One region of the Pseudomonas sp. FA-1 genome, then DNA from elsewhere that is predicted to be linked to it. Evidence: predicted binding sites of a transcription regulator. Region 1 holds the regulator's gene; the other holds the start of a gene.
The links. The regulator FliA, encoded in region 1, starts transcription of late flagellar genes. The targets are predictions, from matches to a motif close to CTAAAGTTTNNNNNNNNNNNGCCGNTAA.
Positions count from the first base shown of each region.

Region 2: AC1MHZ_RS09030 (flagellar protein MotY) is a predicted target of FliA. The motif match lies at 4,600-4,627, and genes of this name have one in related genera.

Region 1 covers NZ_JBWXTH010000005.1:163,357-171,020, reverse strand. Annotated here, with positions in the region: gene AC1MHZ_RS11455 (chemotaxis protein CheA) at 1-478, opposite strand, end outside; gene AC1MHZ_RS11450 (protein phosphatase CheZ) at 491-1,279, opposite strand; gene AC1MHZ_RS11445 (chemotaxis response regulator CheY) at 1,298-1,672, opposite strand; gene fliA (RNA polymerase sigma factor FliA) at 1,777-2,517, opposite strand; gene fleN (flagellar synthesis regulator FleN) at 2,514-3,347, opposite strand; gene flhF (flagellar biosynthesis GTPase FlhF) at 3,436-4,746, opposite strand; gene flhA (flagellar biosynthesis protein FlhA) at 4,758-6,887, opposite strand; gene flhB (flagellar biosynthesis protein FlhB) at 7,072-7,664, opposite strand, start outside.
Region 2 covers NZ_JBWXTH010000004.1:52,720-60,383, reverse strand. Annotated here, with positions in the region: gene argF (ornithine carbamoyltransferase) at 1-60, opposite strand, end outside; gene grxD (Grx4 family monothiol glutaredoxin) at 500-835, shown strand; gene bfr (bacterioferritin) at 922-1,395, opposite strand; gene AC1MHZ_RS09050 (bacterioferritin-associated ferredoxin) at 1,595-1,816, opposite strand; gene AC1MHZ_RS09045 (peroxiredoxin) at 2,032-2,634, shown strand; gene rnt (ribonuclease T) at 2,819-3,430, opposite strand; gene pyrC (dihydroorotase) at 3,487-4,533, opposite strand; gene AC1MHZ_RS09030 (flagellar protein MotY) at 4,664-5,629, shown strand; gene AC1MHZ_RS09025 (argininosuccinate synthase) at 5,757-6,974, shown strand; gene AC1MHZ_RS09020 (hypothetical protein) at 7,032-7,493, opposite strand.

The DNA of each region.
Region 1 (7,664 bases):
CACTGTCGGTGATGTCCGGCTCGACCGCTGGCACTTCGGCCTCGGCCGCCACCGGCGCCTCGACGGCGGGCGCAGCGCTGTCGGCACCGGCAGGCTCGGCCAGGCGCGACAGCGCCGCCAGCAGTTCCGGCGTGGCCGGGGTGATGTCGCTGCGCTCGCGCACCTGGCCGAACATGCTGTTGACGGTATCCAGCGCTTCGAGGACCACGTCCATCAGTTCCGCATCGACCCGGCGCTCACCTTTGCGCAGGATGTCGAACACGTTCTCGGCGATATGGCAGCACTCCACCAGCTCGTTGAGCTGAAGGAAACCGGCGCCCCCTTTTACAGTGTGAAAACCGCGGAAGATCGCGTTGAGCAAGTCGGCATCTTCGGGTCGGCTTTCCAGCTCGACCAGTTGCTCGGACAATTGCTCGAGGATTTCGCCGGCCTCTACCAGGAAATCCTGGAGGATTTCTTCATCGGCGCCGAAGCTCATTGAACGTGCTCCTTAAAAACCCAGGCTGGACAGCAAATCGTCGACGTCGTCCTGACCGGACACGACATCTTCACGCTTATCGGCATGAATCTGCGGACCTTCACCCCGAGTCGGATGTTTTTCTTGATCTTTTTCAGCGCGCAGTTGCTGGTGGTCGTGTTCGATACCGGCAAAACGGTCCACCTGGCTGGCCATCAGCACCAACTTGAGCAGGTTGCTCTCCACCTCGGTGACCAGCGCGGTCACGCGCTTGATCACTTGGCCGGTCAGGTCCTGATAGTCCTGGGCCAGGAGAATGTCGTTGAGGTGACCGGCAACCTTGCGGTTACCCTCCACGCTGTGCGTCAGGAAACTGTCGACGCGCTTGACCAGCTCGCGAAACTCAGGCGCTGCGACTTCCCGGCGCATGAAGCGCTGCCAGTCGGCGCTCAGGCTCTGGGCCTCGGCCGCCAGGTCGTTGAGCACCGGCGTGCCGGCCTCGACCAGGTCCATGGTCCGGTTGGCCGCGCCCTCGGTCAGCTTGACCACGTAGGACAGGCGCTCGGTGGCATCGGTGATCTGCGAGACTTCCTCGGCCTGCGGCATGCGCGGGTCGATCTGGAAGCTGACGATTGCACTGTGCAGCTCGCGGGTGAGCTTGCCGACTTCCTGGTACAGGCCACGGTCACGGGTCTGGTTCAGCTGGTGGATCAGCTGCACCGCCTCGCCGAACCGGCCGCGCTCGAGGCTCTCGACCAGTTCCTGGGCATGTTTCTTCAGGGTCGTCTCGAACTCCCCGAGCGATGTATTCATTTGCTCCATGGCGCCCCCTGACGTGACTCAGCCGTTGACGCGTTCGAAGATCTTTTCGATCTTTTCCTTGAGCACCTGGGCCGTGAAAGGCTTGACCACGTAGCCGTTGACCCCAGCCTGGGCGGCTTCGATGATCTGGTCACGCTTGGCTTCAGCGGTGACCATCAGCACCGGCATGCCCTTGAGACGGTCATGGGCGCGTACCTTGCGCAGCAGGTCGATGCCGGACATGCCAGGCATGTTCCAGTCGGTCACAAGGAAGTCGTAATGGCCGTTTTCCAGCATCGGCAGCGCCGTGGTGCCGTCGTCGGCTTCTTCGGTGTTGGTGAAGCCAAGATCACGCAACAGGTTCTTGATGATCCGCCGCATCGTCGAGAAGTCGTCAACGATGAGGATTTTCATGTCTTTGTTCAATTAGACCTCCAAGCAGTCTTTAACGCGCCCGGCCCCCGGGCGCGCGTTCAATCAATTCGGTACAACGTGCAACGACTGCGGCGAACCCTGGCTCAACGCGCCCGCCATTCTCCCAGGCGGCTGCGCAGGCGCGCCGCGCATTGGCTATGCAACTGGCTGACGCGCGACTCGCTGACCCCAAGCACCTCACCGATTTCCTTGAGGTTCAGCTCCTCGTCGTAGTACAGCGCCAGGACCAGGCGTTCGCGTTCCGGCAGGTTGGCGATCGCTTCGGCCAAGGCGGCCTGGAAGCGCTCGTCCTCCAGGTCCCGCGCCGGCTCCAGCTGGCCGCTGGCGCCATCCTCGTGCAGCCCTTCGTGCTCGCCGTCCTGCAGCAGGTCGTCGAAGCTGAACAGGCGGCTGCCCAGGGTGTCGTTCAAGATCCCGTAATAATCATCGAGACTCAATTGGAGTTCGGCAGCAACTTCATGATCTTTAGCGTCACGACCGGTTCTGGCTTCAACGGCACGGATCGCATCGCTGACCATACGGGTATTGCGGTGTACCGAACGCGGCGCCCAATCGCCCTTGCGCACTTCGTCGAGCATGGCGCCACGGATGCGGATACCGGCGTAGGTCTCGAAGCTGGCGCCCTTGCTGGCGTCGTACTTGTTGGCCACTTCCAGCAGGCCGATCATGCCCGCCTGGATCAGGTCCTCGACCTGCACGTTGGCCGGCAGGCGTGCCAGCAGGTGATAGGCGATGCGCTTGACCAGCGGGGCATAACGCTCGACCAGTTCATACTGGGCATCGCGCGCCGCCCTGCTGTACATCTTGTAACCACTCGCATTCATAGTACCGGCCCTGCACTGGTGGGTTGCACCAGGCGCTCGACGAAGAACTCAAGGTGCCCACGCGGATTGGCAGGCAGCGGCCAGCTGTCGACCTTCTGCGCGATGGCCTTGAAGGCCAGCGCACACTTGGACCGAGGGAAGGCCTCGTAGACCGCCCGCTGCTTCTGCACCGCCTTGCGCACGCATTCGTCGTAAGGCACGGCACCGACGTATTGTAGGGCGACGTCCAGGAACCGATCCGTGACCTTGGTCAACTTGGCAAACAGGTTGCGCCCCTCCTGCGGGCTCTGCGCCATGTTGGCCAGGACGCGGAAGCGATTCATGCCGTAGTCGCGGTTGAGCAGTTTGATCAGCGCATAGGCATCGGTGATCGAAGTCGGCTCGTCGCACACCACCAACAACACTTCCTGGGCGGCACGGACGAAACTGACCACCGAATCGCCGATCCCTGCGGCGGTGTCGATCACCAGCACATCGAGGTTGTCACCGATTTCGCTGAACGCCTGGATCAGGCCGGCATGCTGCGCTGGCGCCAGGTGCACCATGCTCTGGGTCCCGGAGGCCGCCGGCACGATCCGGACTCCGCCAGGCCCCTGCAGCAACACATCGCGCAGTTCGCAGCGCCCCTCGATGACATCGGCCAGGGTGCGCTTGGGCGAAAGGCCCAGCAGGACGTCGACGTTCGCAAGACCGAGGTCGGCGTCCAGCAACATGACCCGCCGCCCCAGGTCAGCCAGGGCCAGGGACAGGTTCACTGAAACGTTGGTCTTGCCGACGCCGCCTTTACCGCCGGTCACGGCGATCACCTGTACGGGATGCATGCTACCCATATTTGTTCTTTACCTTGTCTCGGGGCCCAGGCCACACAAGGGGTTGGAAAGCGCCCCTTTCGTGTAGGTACTTTGCGATGTCCATTCGTCAACCCACACGCTTGCCAGGGTTGTGGTAGAGATCAGCGAACATGTCGGCCATTGCCTCTTCGCTGGGCTCGTCCTGCAGCTGCACACTGACCGCACGACTAACCAACTGGTGCTTGCGCGGCAAGTGCAGGTCGTCAGGAATGCGCGGCCCATCGGTCAGATAGGCCACCGGCAATTCATGACTGATGGCAAGGCTCAGTACTTCACCGAGGCTGGCCGTTTCATCAAGCTTGGTCAGGATGCACCCGGCCAGGCCACAACGCTTGTAGCTGTGGTAGGCGGCGGTGAGCACCTGCTTCTGGCTGGTGGTCGCCAGCACCAGGTAGTTCTTGGCGGCAATGCCGCGCCCGGCGAGGGTCTCCAACTGCATGCGCAGGGCCGGGTCGCTGGCCTGCAGGCCAGCGGTATCGATCAGCACCACGCGCTTGCGCAGCAGTGGCTCCAGGGCCTGGGCCAGGGACTGGCCGGGGTCGACGTAGGTCACCGGTACATTGAGGATCCTGCCCAGGGTCTTGAGCTGCTCCTGGGCACCGATGCGGAAGCTGTCCATGCTCACCAACGCCAGCTGCTGGGCGCCATACTTGAGCACGTAGCGTGCGGCGAGCTTGGCCAGGGTGGTGGTCTTGCCCATGCCGGCCGGGCCGACCATGGCGATCACCCCGCCCTCCTCGATCGGTTCCACCTCGGGCACCTGGATCAGCCGCGCCAGGTGCGCCAGAACCATGCGCCAGGCCTGGCGAGGTTCTTCGATCTCGCCGGTCAGCTCGAGCACTTCGCGGGCGATGGGGCCCGACAGACCGATGCGCTGCAGGCGGCGCCAGAGGTTGGCCTGCTGCGGCTTGTTGCCCTGCAGCTGGCCCCAGGCCAGGGAGCCGAGCTGCACTTCGAGCAGCTCGCGCAGGCCCGAGAGCTCCGAGCGCATGGCGTCGAACAGGCGCGGGTCGACCGGTGCCGAGGCAGGCACGGCAGCCGGGGCCGGCGCATCGACATGGGGTTCTACCAGCGGTTCGGACGCGGTCAGCGAGAGGCCGGCGAACAATTGTCGGTTGCCTTCGTCACCTTCGTGGCGGCTGCTCAGTTCGGCCTGTGCGGTGGCAATGCGCGACTGGGTCTTGCGCAGCTCGTCCTCGAGCTCGATGTTCGGCACCCGCGGAGCCAGGGCAGACAGCTTGTAGTCCAGCGCGGCCGTCAACTCGACACCGCCGGCGATGCGCCGGTTGCCGATGATGGCGGCGTCGGCGCCCAGCTCATCCCGGACCAGCTTCATGGCCTGACGCATATCGGCGGCGAAAAAACGCTTAACTTGCATAACCCACTACCTCAGCCATTGGGGCCCACGGTGGCAACGATGGTGACTTGCTTGTTGTCAGGTATTTCCTGATACGCCAGAACATGCAAATTCGGTACAGCCAGGCGGCCGAATCGCGACAGCATGGCGCGGATCGGGCCGGCGACCAGGAGGATGGCCGGCAGGCCCTGCATCTCCTGGCGCTGGGCCGCCTCGATCAACGAGCGCTGCAGCTTCTCGGCCATGCTAGGTTCCAGGAGAACACCGTCTTCCTGGCCTTGCCCGGCCCTTTGCAGACTATTGAGCAAGATCTGTTCCAACCTTGGCTCCAAGGTAATCACAGGAAGCTCCGACTCAACGCCGACAATGCTTTGCACGATGGCACGGCACAATCCGACGCGCACTGCCGCGACCAGCGCGGCGGTATCTTGACTCTTGCCCGCATTGTTGGCGATCGCCTCGGCGATACTGCGGATGTCACGTACCGGAACCTGCTCGGACAGCAACGCCTGCAGGACCTTGAGCAAGCCCGACAAGGAAATGACACCCGGCACCAGTTCTTCAGCAAGTTTAGGCGAACCCTTGGCCAGCACCTGCAACAATTGCTGGACCTCTTCATGGCCGATCAGTTCATGGCAATGCTTCTGCAGGATCTGGTTGAGGTGGGTGGCCACCACGGTACTGGCATCGACCACGGTGTAACCCAGCGACTGCGCCTGGGCACGCTGGCCGACGTCGATCCATACCGCCTCCAGGCCGAACGCTGGGTCGCGCGCGGCGATGCCGTTGAGCGTCCCGAACACCTGCCCTGGGTTGATGGCCAGCTCACGGTCGGGGTAGATCTCGGCTTCGGCGAGAATCACCCCCATCAGTGTCAGACGATAGGCACTAGGCTGCAGGTCGAGGTTGTCGCGGATGTGCACGGTGGGCATGAGGAAGCCCAGGTCCTGGGACAGCTTCTTGCGCACCCCCTTGATCCGCGCCAGCAACTGCCCGCCCTGGTTGCGATCGACCAGCGGGATCAGGCGGTAGCCCACTTCCAGGCCGATCATGTCGATGGGAGTCACGTCATCCCAGCCCAGCTCCTTGGTTTCCAGGGCACGTTGCGGCGAGGGCAGCAGGTCCTGCTGGCGCTGCGCTTCTTCCTGGGCCTTGAGCTTGGCCTGCTGCTGCTTGCGCCAGACCAGGTAGGCGCCGCCAGCGGCCAACCCGCCAAGGCCGAGGAAGGCGATGTGCGGCATGCCCGGGACCAAACCCATGACAATCATCAACGCCGCCGATACAGCCAGGGCCTTGGGCGAATCGAACATCTGCCGGTTGATCAGCTTACCCATGTCCTCGGAGCTGGAGGCACGGGTGACCATGATCGCGGCGGCGGTGGACAGCAGCAGCGACGGCAGCTGCGCCACCAAACCGTCACCGATGGTCAGCAGGGCGTACACCTTGCCAGCCTCGCCGGCGGGCATGCCATGCTGCAGCATGCCGATGAGCATGCCGCCGATGAGGTTGATGAACAGGATCAGCAGGCCGGCGATGGCGTCACCGCGCACGAACTTGCTGGCACCGTCCATGGAGCCGTAGAACTCGGCTTCCTGGGCGACCTCGGCACGTCGTGCCTTGGCCTGCCCCTGGTCGATGAGGCCGGCGTTGAGGTCAGCATCGATGGCCATCTGCTTGCCGGGCATGGCGTCGAGGGTGAAGCGCGCGCTGACCTCGGAGATACGGCCGGCACCCTTGGTCACCACGACGAAGTTGATGATCATGAGGATGGCGAAGACCACGGCACCGACAACGTAGTTGCCGCCGATCACCACCTCACCGAAGGCCTGGATCACCTTGCCCGCGGCCTGATGGCCTTCGTGGCCGTGGAGCATGACCACCCGGGTGGAGGCGACGTTCAGCGCCAGGCGCAGCAGCGTGGCCACCAGCAGGATCGTGGGAAACGCGGCGAAGTCCAGCGGGCGCAAGGCGTAGACGCACACCAGCAGGACCACGATCGACAGGGCGATGTTGAAGGTGAAGAAGACGTCGAGCAGGAAAGGTGGGATGGGCAACATCATCATTGCCATCATCACCAGCAGCAACAGCGGCACGCCGATGTTGCCCCGGCCGAGGCCGGCCAGGTTGTTTCGGGCGCTGTTGATGAGCTGGGTGCGATCCACCGGGAATCCTCTATGAAGCAAAACTTTGACGCAATTGGGCGGTTTGGCGGTGGCTTTGCAAGAAGCCTTCCAACTTTGGGTTTAAGACGGCAGGGTTTGTCTTGAGGTAGGCGGCGCCAGCTCGCGATGCGCCGCGCGGGCGGCGCTGGATATCACAGGCGCTGATGCCCTATCGCCCTACACCTCATTCATCCCGCCGCAGATCAGGCGGAATCGGCAGGTCAGGCTTGAGCGGCTCCGGCGCCTTGCCCTTACCCGCCCGGTACTGACGAATCTGGAACACGTAGGCCAGCACCTGCGCCACCGCCAGGTACAACCCCGCCGGGATCTCCTGCTCGAGCTCCGTCGAGTAGTAGATCGCCCGCGCCAGCGCCGGCGACTCGAGAATCTGCACCTTGTGCTCGACCCCGATCTCGCGGATCTTCAAGGCGATGAAGTCGGTCCCCTTGGCCAGCAACAACGGCGCCGCCCCACCCTTCTCCGGGTCGTACTTGAGCGCTACGGCATAGTGCGTGGGGTTGGTGATGATCACATCGGCATCCGGCACCGCCGCCATCATCCGCCGCTGCGACACCTCCCGCTGCAACTGGCGGATGCGCTGCTTGACCTCCGGCTTGCCCTCCGAGTCCTTGTACTCGTCGCGCACCTCCTGCTTGGTCATCTTCAGCTTCTTGTGCGTCTGCCACAGCTGGAACGGCACGTCCACCGCCGCGATCAGCAGCAAACCCGCCGCCATCCACAATGCACTCCAACCCACCACCTGGGCACTGTGGATGA
Region 2 (7,664 bases), on a different contig from region 1:
CACGCCGAGCAGTTCGTCAGCGGTGAAATCCATCAGGGAGAGAAAGTGCCTAGCGCTCATGATTGACTACCTTATCTGCAACGGTTTGCAGGTCGACCGTATGGTTTTGTTGACAACGGGAACGACCTGCGGCGTAAGCCGCACGGGGCGGACGGAATAGGGGGAAGGCGCAATACTATAATTAAATGTCGCCTGAAACCAAGAGGGGGCACAGCAGCTCTGTTGCAAGGAATGTCGTAAGCCCTTGTGAGCGTACTGTTTTTTATTTTCCACAGGTGGGTTGTACACGGCTTGTCCGCCCTTTGGCAAACCCTGCGTCGCGAATCATGCCGCCGGTGTCGTGAAGTCCGAAGCGTCCAGCCTCGACAAATCCCTTGCGACGCCCCTGTGCATGCGCAGGCCGCAACGGGACTGGCAAGGCCGAGCATGCAGCTCGGCTTTCCGTTACAATGCGTCACCGTGCCGACGATCGCGTCGGAAAGTTCAGCCGAGGTGCTTCATGGATATCATCGAAACAATCAAAGAGCAGATCGCCAACAACACCATTCTGCTTTACATGAAAGGCTCGCCGAATGCCCCACAGTGCGGCTTCTCGGCGCGTGCTGCGCAGGCCGTTATGGGTTGTGGCGAGAAGTTCGCCTACGTCGACATCCTGCAGAACCCGGAAATCCGCGCCAACCTGCCCAAGTACGCCAACTGGCCGACCTTCCCGCAACTGTGGGTCGGTGGCGAGCTGGTCGGCGGCAGCGACATCATGCTGGAAATGTTCGAAAAGGGTGAGCTGCAGACCCTGATCAAGGAAGCCGCCGCCAAGGCCAAGGCCTCCGAAGCCTGATCCGGTTTTTGTCGCAGGCATGAAAAAGCCCCGCCTAGGCGGGGCTTTTTCATGGAGCAGGAAACGCGTCGCCTGCCCGCCTAGGTTTATTCCTCACCCATCTGCGATTGCAGGTAGTTCTCGATACCCACCTTGTCGATCAGGCCCAGTTGGGTCTCCAGCCAGTCGATGTGCTCTTCCTCGGACTCCAGGATGTCTTCGAGCAGTTCGCGGGAGCCGAAGTCACCGGCGGTTTCGCAATGGGCGATGGCCGCCTTGAGGTCGACCAGGCCTTTCTGTTCGATCTTCAGGTCGCACTCGAGCATTTCCTTGGTGTGTTCGCCGATCAGCAACTTGCCCAGGTCCTGCACGTTGGGGATGCCTTCGAGGAAAAGAATACGCTTGATCAATTTGTCAGCGTGCTTCATCTCGTCGATGGATTCCTTGTACTCGTGCTTGCCGAGTTTGTTCAGGCCCCAGTCCTCGTACATCCGCGCGTGGAGGAAGTACTGGTTGATCGCGACCAGCTCGTTTCCGAGGATCTTGTTGAGATGCTGGATGACGCTTACGTCGCCTTTCATGTCGGGTTCCTGCCCTGTTGAAGTATGCCAATACAGGAAGTCTGAGCCCGACCTGGGCCTCTGTCAAACCTAAGTTATTGAATAGTAAGTGAAAATTAATAGGAATAAGAATGTTTGTGAACCGCGTTAGAACGCTAACTTATTGAATTGAAGGCATAAAAAAACCGGACACTGGGTCCGGCTCTTCGAATTCGGTGATTTACGCCACGTTGAATTCAACGGGGTAGGGCAGGGCGGCCTGCTGGCTGACCTGAAGTTCGGTCAGGGTCTCGCGGACCACCTGCTTGGCCAGGCATGCACATTTGCCACATTGGCTGCCAACATTGGTGGCGGCCCGGACTTCCTTGTAGCTGCAGCATCCTTCATAGATCGCATCGCGAATCTGTCCGTCGGTGACGCCGACACAAAGACACACATACATAAGATCAGACCATCAGGGTAGAGGCTCGATGGGGTGGAGCTTAATGGTAATGAGAATGCGTGTCAAAGAACTTTCCTCCAGCCTTGTGTCGGTGCGACCGGCGGTTGGATTCGGCCTGTCACCAGAAGCCGTGTATGATGGGCAACCTTTGCTGGATGCCGGGGCAGGTCGACCCTCCCGGGTATCTGATTTCACCACCATCAAGGAGATAACGAATGAGCGTACTCGTTGGTAAACAAGCCCCCGACTTCACCGTTCCGGCCGTACTGGCCAACGGCGAGATCGTCGACAGCTTCAACCTGGCTTCGGCCATCAAGGGCAAATACGGCCTGGTGTTCTTCTACCCACTGGACTTCACCTTCGTCTGCCCATCCGAGCTGATCGCCCTGGACCATCGCATCCCTGACTTCCAGGCGCGCGGCGTGGAAGTGATCGGCGTGTCGATCGACTCGCACTTCACCCACAACGCCTGGCGTAACACCCCCGTCAACAACGGCGGCATCGGCCCGGTCAAGTACACCCTGGCTGCAGACATCTCCCACGACATCTGCAAGGCCTACGACGTTGAGTCCGAAGGCGGCGTAGCCTTCCGTGGCGCCTTCCTGATCGACAAGAACGGCGTTGTCCGTTCGCAGATCGTCAACGACCTGCCGCTGGGCCGCAACATGGAAGAACTGCTGCGCCTGGTCGACGCCCTGCAATTCCACGAAGAGCACGGCGAAGTCTGCCCTGCCAACTGGAAGAAAGGCGACAAGGGCATGACCGCTTCGCCGGAAGGCGTTGCTGCCTACCTGAGCGAGAACGCTGGCAAGCTGTAATTGCTACGCGAATAAAAAAACCGGCCATCATGGCCGGTTTTTTTATGCCTGTAGCGGTGCTCTGGGCAGCCTGGTGCCAGCAAGCCCCCACCTGTCCTGCGCCGCTCTCAAGACTTGCGAACCCCCTGTGGGAGCTGGCTTGCCAGCGATAGCGCCGCAAAGCAGCCCCAGGGGCTCAGGCTGGTCAGTCGTTGAAGTCGCGCCAGCCGCCCATTTCCTTCCAGCGGTTGACGATGCCGCAGAACAGCTCGGCGGTTTTCTCGGTGTCGTAGCGTGCCGAGTGGGCTTCACGCCCATCGAAATCGATGTCGGCACTCTGGCAGGCCCGGGCCAGGACAGTCTGGCCATAGGCCAGGCCAGCCAGGGTGGCCGTGTCGAAGCTGGAGAAAGGATGGAAGGGATTGCGCTTGAGGTCGTTGCGCGCCACAGCGGCATTGAGGAAGCCCAGGTCGAAGCTGCTGTTGTGGCCGACCAGGATGGCCCGTTTGCAACCATTGGCCTTCAATGCCTTGCGCACCCCACGGAAAATGTCGGTAAGCGCGGTTTCTTCGCTAACCGCCATGCGCAGTGGGTGGTCCAGCTTGATACCGGTGAACTCCAGGGCCGCCGGCTCGATGTTGGCCCCTTCGAAGGGCTCGACCCGGTAGAAGTAGGTGTGCTCCGGGAACAGGAAGCCTTTCTCGTCCATGCCAATGGTGACGGCAGCGATTTCGAGCAGCGCGTCTGTGGCGCTGTTGAAACCGCCGGTTTCCACATCCACCACCACGGGCAGGTAACCGCGGAAGCGCTCGGCCATCGGGTGGCGAACGCTGCTGCCTTGACCTTCCTGGTCGTCTTCGTAGAACGCTTCGCTCACGCCTTCTCCTCCAGCAGACGCCAGCGCAGTTTTTCACCGGCGCGCAGCGGAACCACGGTGTTGTCACCAAATGGCAGGCTGTCGGGAGCGGTCCACTCGTCGCGAACCAGGGTGATGGTGTCGGTGTTCGCCGGCAGGCCATAGAACGCCGGGCCGTGCAGGCTGGCGAAACCTTCGAGCTTGTCCAGCGCATTGCGCTGTTCGAAGGCCTCGGCATACAGCTCGATGGCAGCGTAGGCCGTATAGCAGCCGGCGCAGCCGCAGGCGGCTTCCTTGGCGTGGCGGGCATGGGGCGCCGAATCGGTGCCGAGGAAGAACTTGCAGTTGCCGCTGGTGGCTGCGTCCAGCAGCGCCACCTGATGGGTGTTGCGCTTGAGGATCGGCAGGCAATAGAAGTGCGGGCGAATACCGCCGACCAGCATGTGGTTGCGGTTGTACAAGAGGTGCTGCGCGGTGATGGTCGCGCCGACGTTGGCCGGGGCCTGCAGGACGAACTGCGCGGCATCGGCGGTGGTGATGTGCTCGAACACCACTTTCAGCGTGGGGAAGCGCTCGACCACGCGGGCCAGGTGCTCGTCGATGAAGCGCTTCTCGCGGTCGAACACATCGACCTCGGCACGGGTCACTTCGCCGTGCACCAGCAGTGGCATGCCGGTTTCGGCCAGGGCCTCGAGCGCCGGCGTGATGTTGTCGATGCTGGTCACGCCCGAGTCAGAGTTGGTGGTGGCGCCGGCCGGATACATCTTGGCGGCGTACACGAAACCGCTGGCCTTGGCCGCGCGGATATCCTCGGCGCTGGTGCGGTCGGTGAGGTACAGCACCATCAGCGGCTCGAAGCGGCTGCCCGCCGGGCGCGCGGCGAGGATGCGCTCGCGATAGGCACCTGCCTCGACGGCGTTGCGTACCGGCGGGACCAGGTTGGGCATGATGATGGCGCGGGCGAAGGTACGCGCCACGTCGCCAACGGTATGGGGCAGGACGGCACCATCGCGCAGATGGATGTGCCAGTCGTCGGGACGCAGGAGGGTCAGGCGATCGGACATTGGAGATTCCAGGCGGGTCGAACTCAAGGGCCAATGCTACCGGAAAACCCCGGTAGGAGCACGGCTATCAAGTTTTCCCGGTGGCGTCCGATAGCCTGCAGGTAAGCCGTCAGAATCTGTGGAGCCACCTGTGCGCCAGCGTTACCTAGCCCTTCTTTCCCTGTTTGCCAGCCTGCCGGCCGGGGCATTGACCTTCCAGACGCGCGTGGAGAACGTCGCCTGGAACGTCGAGGGGGACCAGTTCGAATGTCGGCTGTCCCAGCCGATCGACGGTTTCGGCAGCGGTGAGTTCGTCCGCCGTGCCGGCGAACAGGCGGTCTTCCAGTTGCGATCGGACAGCAATGCGCTGGGGGCGGGCAATGCGACCTTGCTGGCGGCGGCAGCACCTTGGCAACCTGGCCGGGGCGACATCAATCTCGGGGGCGTGCGCATGGGGCGCAGCGGGGTGTTGTTCACATCGTCCCAGGGGCAGGCCAGCCGGCTGATCAACGGCCTGCTCGACGGGCGCAGCACGGTGGTGCGCAACCATGCCGGCGAGGGCGGCAGACCCATGGAGGTGCATGTATTGCCGGTCAGCTTCGCCAAGGCCTACGGCGACTACCAGGCATGTGCCGCCAAGCTGCTGCCGATGAACTTCGACCAGATCCGCCAGACCCAGGTCGGGTTCCCACGCGGTATCGAGCTGGACAGCGCGGCGCGGGCACGCCTGGACGTGATCCTCGATTACCTCAAGGCCGACCCGTCGGTGAACCACATCGAGCTCGATGGCCATGCCGACAACAGCGGCAGCCGCCTGACCAACCGCGACACCTCACGCCGCCGCGCCCTGGCGGTCGCCGACTACCTCAAGGCCCATGGTGTGCCGGATGAGCAGATCACCGTGCGCTTCCACGGCGAACGTTACCCCTTGGCCCGGAACAACAGTGCCGCCAACCGGGCGCGCAACCGCCGGGTGAACATCCAGCTGGAGCGTGTCGCCCCGGTAGAGAAGCCGGTGGAAAAGTCCTCGGCAGAGCCCACCCCGGCGCCCGCTGCCGCAGCTCCAGCGACGCCTGGCCCAGCGCCGGCGCAGGCACCGGCAGAAAAAAAATCCTGATCGCGACGAGGGTCGCGCTCTTGACTGTTCCTGTCGCTTTGTCATCACAAGCTGTCGCCCCATTGTAAATATTTCAATGGGGCCGGTAGAATCAACCGCTTTCCGTACAACCCCGTGGAGTGATGGCATGGCGGACGTAAAAAAGGTCGTACTGGCGTATTCCGGCGGCCTTGATACTTCGGTGATTCTCAAGTGGCTGCAGGATACCTACAACTGCGAAGTGGTGACCTTCACCGCTGACCTGGGTCAGGGCGAGGAGGTCGAGCCGGCCCGCGCCAAGGCACAGGCAATGGGCGTCAAAGAGATCTACATCGATGACCTGCGCGAAGAGTTCGTGCGAGACTTCGTGTTCCCGATGTTCCGCGCCAACACCGTCTATGAAGGCGAGTACCTGCTGGGTACTTCCATTGCCCGTCCGCTGATCGCCAAGCGCCTGATCGAGATCGCCAACGAAACCGGTGCCGACGCCATTTCCCATGGCGCTACCGGCAAGGGCAACGACCAGGTGCGTTTCGAGCTGGGCGCCTATGCACTCAAGCCGGGCGTCAAGGTCATCGCGCCATGGCGCGAGTGGGACCTGCTGTCCCGCGAGAAGCTGATGGACTACGCCGAGAAGCACGGCATTCCGATCGAGCGCCACGGCAAGAAGAAGTCGCCGTACTCGATGGACGCCAACCTGCTGCACATTTCCTATGAAGGCGGTGTCCTGGAAGATACCTGGACCGAGCACGAAGAAGACATGTGGCGCTGGAGCGTGTCCCCGGAGAACGCCCCGGATCAGGCTACCTACATCGAGCTCACCTACCGCAACGGTGACATCGTCGCCATCGACGGCGTCGAGAAGACCCCGGCTACCGTCCTGGCCGACCTGAACCGCATCGGTGGTGCCAACGGTATCGGTCGCCTGGACATCGTCGAGAACCGCTATGTCGGCATGAAGTCCCGTGGCTGCTACGAGACCCCTGGCGGCACCATCATGCTCAAGGCCCACCGCGCCATTGAGTCGATCACCCTGGACCGCGAAGTCGCTCACCTGAAGGATGAGCTGATGCCCAAGTATGCCAGCTTGATCTACACCGGCTACTGGTGGAGCCCGGAGCGTCTGATGCTGCAGCAGATGATCGACGCCTCGCAGGTCAACGTGAACGGCGTCGTTCGCCTGAAGCTGTACAAGGGCAACGTCACCGTTGTCGGTCGCAAATCGGACGATTCGCTGTTCGACGCCAACATCGCGACCTTCGAGGAAGACGGCGGCGCCTACAACCAGGCCGATGCTGCGGGCTTCATCAAGCTCAACGCCCTGCGTATGCGCATCGCCGCCAACAAGGGCCGCTCGCTGCTCTGATCTCATCCTGGCGAGCGTTACCTGAAAACCCGGCCTTGGCGCCGGGTTTTTTATTTATCAGCGGTCGATCGCCTCGTCGGGCTCGCCCAGCGCCTTGACCGACAGCTGGATACGGGTCCGGGTGTCGAGGTTGTAGAGCACCCAACGGCGAGCATGGGGATGGCGGCGGGTGAGGGTACGCAATATATGCTGCTCGATCATCTTGCGCGTGTCGGGCCCTGAGAGCGTGATGGTCATCGTCGATGTGCTCGCCTTTTCCGCAGGCGGCGTACTGGGCACTTGTGCGTGGGGCTTGCTTCGGCGAGCGGTTCTGTTGGGCTGGTACAGGGAGTGATAGTTGAAGTTCAAGGTCAGGAAAAACAGCATGGTCAGGAAGAACGGAAAGCCCACCAGAAACCATGTATAGGTCTTCTGGCTGTTCTCGCTGAGAAAGGGCAGGGACGCAAGGGCGGAGGCTTCGATGATGCCTGCGAATATGGCGATGATCGCCAAGGGACTGATGGAGTCTGTCTGTTGCATGGTGCTTGGCCCGCAAATATTTGCTTATCTCTCGCCTGTTTTCGCGGTCGGCTGAAGATAGAGATATTTCCCTGGAAGCCATAACGCCAAAATCACCTTTGCCGCTGCGTCTAGTTACCCTGAAACATAGATTAGTCGTTCGTGCGTCTCGCCGGCTTGCGACTAGGAAAT